Regions from separate parts of the Streptomyces yerevanensis genome, predicted to be linked through region 1. Evidence: riboswitches for the same ligand, from Rfam matches in the RefSeq annotation. Region 1 holds a riboswitch; the other holds the start of a gene.
What was found. Region 1 has a riboswitch for glycine ahead of gcvT (glycine cleavage system aminomethyltransferase GcvT). Riboswitches for the same ligand answer to the same signal wherever they lie in the genome.
Positions count from the first base shown of each region.

Region 2: it holds a riboswitch for glycine, as region 1 does, so the genes downstream of both, gcvP (aminomethyl-transferring glycine dehydrogenase) here and gcvT (glycine cleavage system aminomethyltransferase GcvT) in region 1, are expected to answer to the same signal.

Region 1 covers NZ_JNWJ01000014.1:66,044-69,447, reverse strand. The annotation lists gene OP79_RS16630 (enhanced serine sensitivity protein SseB) at 1-105, opposite strand, end outside; gene OP79_RS16625 (AAA family ATPase) at 337-1,032, opposite strand; glycine riboswitch at 1,241-1,355, shown strand; glycine riboswitch at 1,356-1,469, shown strand; gene gcvT (glycine cleavage system aminomethyltransferase GcvT) at 1,505-2,632, shown strand; gene gcvH (glycine cleavage system protein GcvH) at 2,787-3,176, shown strand; gene glyA (serine hydroxymethyltransferase) at 3,191-3,404, shown strand, end outside.
Region 2 covers NZ_JNWJ01000054.1:53,003-56,406, reverse strand. The annotation lists gene OP79_RS38240 (DNA polymerase IV) at 1-1,142, shown strand, start outside; gene OP79_RS38235 (PRC-barrel domain-containing protein) at 1,153-1,527, opposite strand; glycine riboswitch at 1,658-1,754, shown strand; gene gcvP (aminomethyl-transferring glycine dehydrogenase) at 1,935-3,404, shown strand, end outside.

The sequences.
Region 1 (3,404 bases):
CGAGGGTCCCGCCGGAGCGCCGAGGGACGCGGCGAGCACCTCCTCCAACTCGTTGCCGGGCCAGCCGACGTGCGGATGGGGGTGCGCCTGTGCCGGAAAGTCCATCTGCCTCTACCACCTGCTCGAAAACCACTGCCGGGGCAGCAACCGCTGCGTCGGAAAACCCTAGCTCCCGCCTGAGCAGACTTGCCGAAGTCCACTGCAGTACCGCGCCCCTTAAAGGAGGCCGTAGGCCTCTTTAGGGGCGCGGGGCTGTATCGATTTGCGGCTCCGCCGCGCGGGCGCGACCACCCACGACGGACCCGCAGCATCAAACCGCCTCACCCAGCGGAGCGCTTAGTCGTCGAAGTCGATCCGCCGCAGCACGTCCGCCGCGGACCGGTCGATGAGGACGGCCGAACCGCAGCCCTCCGGCAGGTCGCCCTTCTCCACGGAGCGCAGCAGCCGGGCGGCCGCGGCGCGGTGCCGGGCGAAGGCGTACCGCGAGACGCCACGGCCCCGCTCACGCTGGCCGTCCAGGGCCGTGTCCGGCGGGACGTCAAGGAGCAGCAGATGCAGCGTGCCGCCGCGGCGCCTGGCCTCGCGCGCGATCCAGTTGCGCACCCAGGCCTGGGTGCCGCAGTCGTGCACGACGACGCCCTCGCCGGAGCGCAGGGCGCGACGCAGGCCCGCGTAGTGCGCGGCCCGTACGAGGGGGCGGTAGACCGCGTACGGCAGAACGCCGGACAGGCGGCGGTCCCAGCGGTCGCGGGTGTCCTGCGAGTCGATGCGGACGCCCGTCACGGCGCGGCGCATCAGGGTCGACTTGCCGCTGCCCGGGAGTCCCGTGACCACGACGAGATCGGCCGCGCCGAAGCGCAGGCCGTGCGGACTGTGTCCCGCGCGCTCCCGTAGATCACGGACGACGGGCGCCGGGAGCGGGCCGCACGCCTCCCTGGCCGGGACAGCCGGGACAGCGGGCTGCTTGGGCAGTGCGACGGCGGCACCCGTCGCGTACGCCGTGGTCCTGTTCACGCTGTTCGTCCTCCCCATCGGGTCGGGAGACCCATCCCCGTCAAGTGTAAAGAGAAGGTAATGCGTGCCCCCTGTCGTTTTCGTTCTCGTCATGCCACAGGCCCGTCACAGATCACTGTGACGGGTCTGTGCCCCCTGTGAAGGCCCCCCACGCCTGTGAAAGACCCCCCTGCCACGGCGCACCGATGCGTGCGATGATGTGCGCGCCAACTGCATACCGGCCGCTTGAATCCGCGCGGGAGAGTTCCGGGTACGTGTACACGCAGGTGTACGGGTGTCCGGGCGCCGAAGGAGCAAGTCCCTCCCTTGAATCTCTCAGGCCCCGTTACCGCGCGGGCGAGGCACATCTGAAAAGCGGGCCGCCGACCAGCGGCTCCACCCAAGGTGCAAACCATGACCACCGTCTGTCGGCGGTCACGGCGAACCTCTCAGGTTCCGATGACAGATGGGGAGGAACGACCTCGCCGTCATGCCTTGGGAGCCCTGTCCGATGAGCAGCACCACTCCACGCCGCACAGCACTCGATGCCCTGCATCGCTCGCTCGGCGCCACCATGACCGACTTCGCCGGCTGGGACATGCCCCTGCGATACGGCTCCGAGCGCGACGAGCACCTCGCCGTACGTACGAAGGCGGGTCTCTTCGACCTCTCCCACATGGGCGAGATCACGGTCACCGGGCCGGGGGCCGCCGCACTGCTCGACTACGCGCTGGTCGGGAACATCGGGGGCGTCAAGGTCGGCCGTGCCCGCTACACGATGATCTGCCGCGAGGACGGCGGCATCCTCGACGACCTGATCGTGTACCGGCTCCAGGAGACCGAGTACATGGTCGTGGCCAACGCCTCCAACTCCCAGGTGGTCCTGGACGCCCTCACCGAGCGCGCCGCGGCTCACGGGGGTTTCGACGCCGCCGTACGCGACGACCGTGACGCGTACGCGCTGCTCGCCGTCCAGGGCCCCGAGTCCCCCGGCATCCTCAAGTCCCTCACCGACGCCGACCTCGACGGCCTGAAGTACTACGCGGGCCTGCCCGGCACGGTCGCCGGCGTCCCGGCCCTGATCGCGCGCACCGGCTACACCGGCGAGGACGGCTTCGAGCTGTTCGTCGCCCCGGCCGACGCGGAGAAGCTGTGGCAGGCGCTGACCGACGCGGGATCCTCGGCGGGCCTCGTCCCCTGCGGGCTGTCCTGCCGGGACACGCTGCGCCTGGAGGCGGGCATGCCGCTGTACGGGCACGAGCTGTCGACCTCGCTCACCCCCTTCGACGCGGGGCTCGGCCGGGTCGTGAAGTTCGAGAAGGAGGGCGACTTCGTGGGGCGCGAGGCGCTCACCGAAGCCGCCGCCCGCGCCGAGTCGTCGCCGCCGCGCGTCCTCGTCGGCCTGGTCGCCGAGGGCCGCCGCGTCCCGCGCGCCGGGTACGCGGTCGTCGCCGACGGCAAGGTCATCGGCGAGGTCACCTCCGGCGCGCCCTCGCCGACCCTCGGCAGGCCGATCGCGATGGCGTACGTCGACGCCGCGCACTCCGCGCCCGGCACGCCCGGTGTCGGCGTGGACATCCGGGGCAGCCACGAGCCGTACGAGGTCGTGGCGTTGCCGTTCTACAAGCGCCAGAAGTAATCCCGCCGACGGTTCGGCAGCGCAGCGACGTGACGTACGTTCCCGTGTGCCGTCTCGTATCCGACGTCTCGCATCTGACGTCTCTTGTCCGGCGTCTCGTGACGCAAGACCACCCGTTGATCACCACTCCCCCGCGTACAGGAGAATTCAGGCCATGAGCAACCCCCAGCAGCTGCGCTACAGCAAGGAGCACGAGTGGCTGTCGGTCGCCGAGGACGGCGTATCGACGGTCGGCATCACCGAGTTCGCGGCCAACGCGCTCGGCGACGTCGTCTACGTCCAGCTCCCCGAGGTCGGCGACACGGTGACCGCGGGCGAGACCTGCGGCGAGCTGGAGTCGACGAAGTCGGTCAGCGATCTGTACTCGCCGGTCACCGGTGAGGTCACCGAGATCAACCAGGACGTCGTGGACGACCCCGCGCTGGTGAACACCGCCCCGTTCGAGGGCGGTTGGCTGTTCAAGGTACGTATCGCCGAGGAGCCGAAGGACCTGCTCTCCGCGACCGAGTACACCGAATTCTCCGGCTCCGACTCCGCCTCCTGAAGGACTCCTGACTGATGTCGCTTCTGAACCAGCCCCTGCACGAACTCGACCCGGACGTCGCCGCCGCCGTCGACGCCGAGCTGAACCGTCAGCAGTCCACCCTGGAGATGATCGCCTCGGAGAACTTCGCTCCGGTCGCGGTCATGGAGGCCCAGGGCTCGGTCCTCACCAACAAGTACGCCGAGGGTTACCCGGGTCGCCGCTACTACGGCGGCTGTGAGCACGTCG
Region 2 (3,404 bases), on a different contig from region 1:
TGCTACGGGAGTTGTCGCCGCTGGTGGAGCCGCTGAGCCTGGACGAGGCGTTCGTCGATCTGGAGGCCGGGGGAGCAGCCTGGGACGAGGCTTCGGCGCGGCTGGCGGGGGCGAAGCTGCGCGCGGACATCCGGGTCGTCACCGGGCTGACCGGGTCGGTGGGGCTCGCCGCCTCCAAGATGCTCGCGAAGATTGCCTCCGAGCAGGCCAAGCCCGACGGTCTGGTGGTGATAGAGCCGGGGACGGAGCGGGAACTGCTTGCTCCCATGTCGGTGCGCATCTTGCCCGGGGTGGGGCCGGCCACCGGGGACCATCTGCGGCGAGGCGGGATCACGACAGTCGGGGAGATCGCCGAGGCGGGTGAGGACGAGGTCGTACGGCTCCTCGGGAAGGCCCACGGGATCGCGTTGTACGCCATGGCGCTGGCGCACGACGAGCGGCCCGTGGTGGCTGAGCGGGACACCAAGTCGGTGTCCGTCGAAGACACGTATGACGTGGACATCCACGACCGGGTGCGGGTGCGGATGGAGGTGCAGCGGCTCGCCGACCGGTGTGTGCGAAGGCTGCGCGGCGCGCATCTGTCGGGACGGACCATTGTGCTCAAGGTGCGGCGGTACGACTTCTCGACGCTGACCCGTTCCGAGACGCTGCGGGGCCCCACGGACGACCTCTCGGTGGTGCGGGAGGCGGCCGCGCGGCTGCTGGAGTCCGTGGACACCACCGGCGGCGTACGGCTGCTGGGGGTTGGGGTGTCGGGGCTCGCCGACTACACGCAGGAGGATCTCTTCGCGCAAGTTCAGGCGCAGGCCGAGGCCCGGGCTCACGCGGATGAGCCGGAGCATCAGACGCAGGACGAGGCGGAGGAGTCGGCCGAAGAGCAGGAGGCGCCCGCCGTGCGGCGGTGGTCCGCGGGGCATGACGTGCGACATGCCGAGTTCGGGCACGGGTGGGTGCAGGGCAGTGGCATCGGGCGGGTCACGGTGCGGTTCGAGACACCGTTCGTTGTGGCTGGTCGCTCCCCCACTCTCGGCTTCGCTCGAGCGGGGGGACCCCCATCGCGGCGGAGCCGCAAATCGATACAGCCCCGCGCCCCTAAGGAGGCCTGCGGCCTCCCTGGGGCGCGGATACCGCGCCGGACTTAGGCAAGCCCGCTCAGGACTCGTCCGAGCCTGCCAGGTGACCGAAGTCGCGGTCTGGTGGAGGGGGCTGCGGGGGTGTCACGTCGAGGCCGTAGTGGTGGTAGAGCTGGAGTTCCTGCTCCGGGGAGAGGTGGCGGCCGACGCCGAAGTCGGGGGCGTCCTTGACCAGGGCGCGGTCGAAGGGGATCCGCAAGCTGCCCTCGACCAGCTCGCTGGGCTCCAGGGGCACGAAGGCGTCCCTGCCGAACAGGCCGGTGCGTATGGCCGCCCACTCCGGCGTACCGGTCGCGTCGTCGAGATAGACCTCGTCGACGGTGCCGATCTTGTGGCCGTTGCGGTCGAACGCCTTGCGGCCGATCAGGTTGCGCGGATCGATGTCGGTCTGCACGGGCCCTCCAGCTGGTCGCAACTCATCCGTCAGCACTACGCGGCACTACGCATCCGTAAGCACTACGAAAGAGCACTTTGCGGTGGGCGGCCACTCGGGGGATGCCCGCTGGTACGCTGTCAACGGCTGCTGACCCCGTGCGGGAGAGTCCTCCAAGGCTTCATCGGAGGCGCCGAAGGAGCAAATCCTCCCCGGAATCTCTCAGGCCCACGTACCGCGCGGACGAGGCCACTCTGGAAAGCAGAGCGGGTGTCGACGGCTTCCGCTCTCACCGACGGTGAAAGTCGGGACGCCGTACAACCGGCGGGCCGGTGAAGCTCTCAGGTTGAGATGACAGAGGGGGAGGCCGTCCGGGCACCGCTCCGTGGTGCCCTCGAAGGTCGTGTCAGACCAGGAGGCCTCCGTAAATGACCGCCCATCGCATTCCGCTTTCCGAGCTCGAACGGGGAATCCCCTTCGAGCAGCGCCATATCGGGCCCGACACCGAGGCCCGGGCCAAGATGCTCGCGCAGGTGGGATATGGCTCGCTCGAGGAGCTGACGGCCGCCGCGGTGCCGGATGTGATCAAGGATGCCGAGGCGCTCGCGCTGCCGGCCGCGCGCTCCGAGGCCGAGGTCCTCGCCGAACTGCGCTCCCTCGCAGACCGTAACGAGGTCCTCGACTCGATGATCGGGCTCGGTTACTACGGCACGTTCACGCCGCCGGTGATCCTGCGCAACGTCATGGAGAACCCGGCCTGGTACACCGCGTACACCCCGTACCAGCCGGAGATCTCGCAGGGCCGCCTGGAGGCGCTGCTGAACTTCCAGACCATGGTCGCCGACCTCACGGGTCTGCCGACGTCGGGTGCCTCGCTGCTCGACGAGGGCACCGCCGCTGCCGAGGCCATGGCGCTGTCGCGACGTGTGGGCAAGGTCAAGAACGGCGTCTTCCTCGTCGACGCCGACGTGCTGCCGCAGACTGTCGCCGTCATCGAGACGCGCGCCGAGCCGATCGGCGTCGAGGTCGTCGTTGCGGATCTCGGCGAGGGCATTCCGGCCGAGGTCGCCGAGCGCGGCGTGACCGGCGTGCTCCTCCAGTACCCAGGCGCCTCCGGTGCCGTACGGGACATCAAGCCCGTCATCGAGCAGGCGCACGGGCTGGGCGCGATCGTCACCGTCGCCGCCGATCTGCTGGCGTTGACGCTGCTTGCCTCGCCGGGCGAGCTCGGCGCCGACATCGCAGTCGGCACGACGCAGCGCTTCGGCGTACCGATGGGCTTCGGCGGGCCGCACGCCGGATACATGGCGGTGCGCGAGAAGTTCGCCCGCAACCTGCCGGGCCGTCTCGTCGGTGTCTCGCTGGACGCGGACGGCAACCAGGCGTACCGGCTCGCCCTGCAGACGCGGGAGCAGCACATCCGCCGGCAGAAGGCGACCAGCAACATCTGTACGGCTCAGGTGCTGCTCGCCGTGATGGCCGGGATGTACGCCGTCTACCACGGCCCGCAGGGCCTCAGGTCGATCGCGCAGCGCACCCACCGGTACGCCACGATCCTCGCCACCGGTCTGAAGGCGGGCGGAGTCGAGGTCGTGAACGAGGCGTACTTCGACACACTCACCGTCCGTGTGCCGGGCAGGGCCGCCGAGATCGTCGCGGCCGCGCGCGAGGGCGGGGTCAACCTGCGTCTCGTCGACGCCGACCAGCTGTCCATCGCCTGCGACGAGACCACCACGCGGACCCAACTGGGTGCCGTCTGGACCGCGTTCGGCGTCGAGGGTGACGTCGAGGCGCTGGACGCCTCCGCCGCGGACACGCTGCCCGCCGCGCTGCTGCGCACCGACGAGTACCTCACGCACCCGGTGTTCCACCAGCACCGCTCCGAGACCGCGATGCTG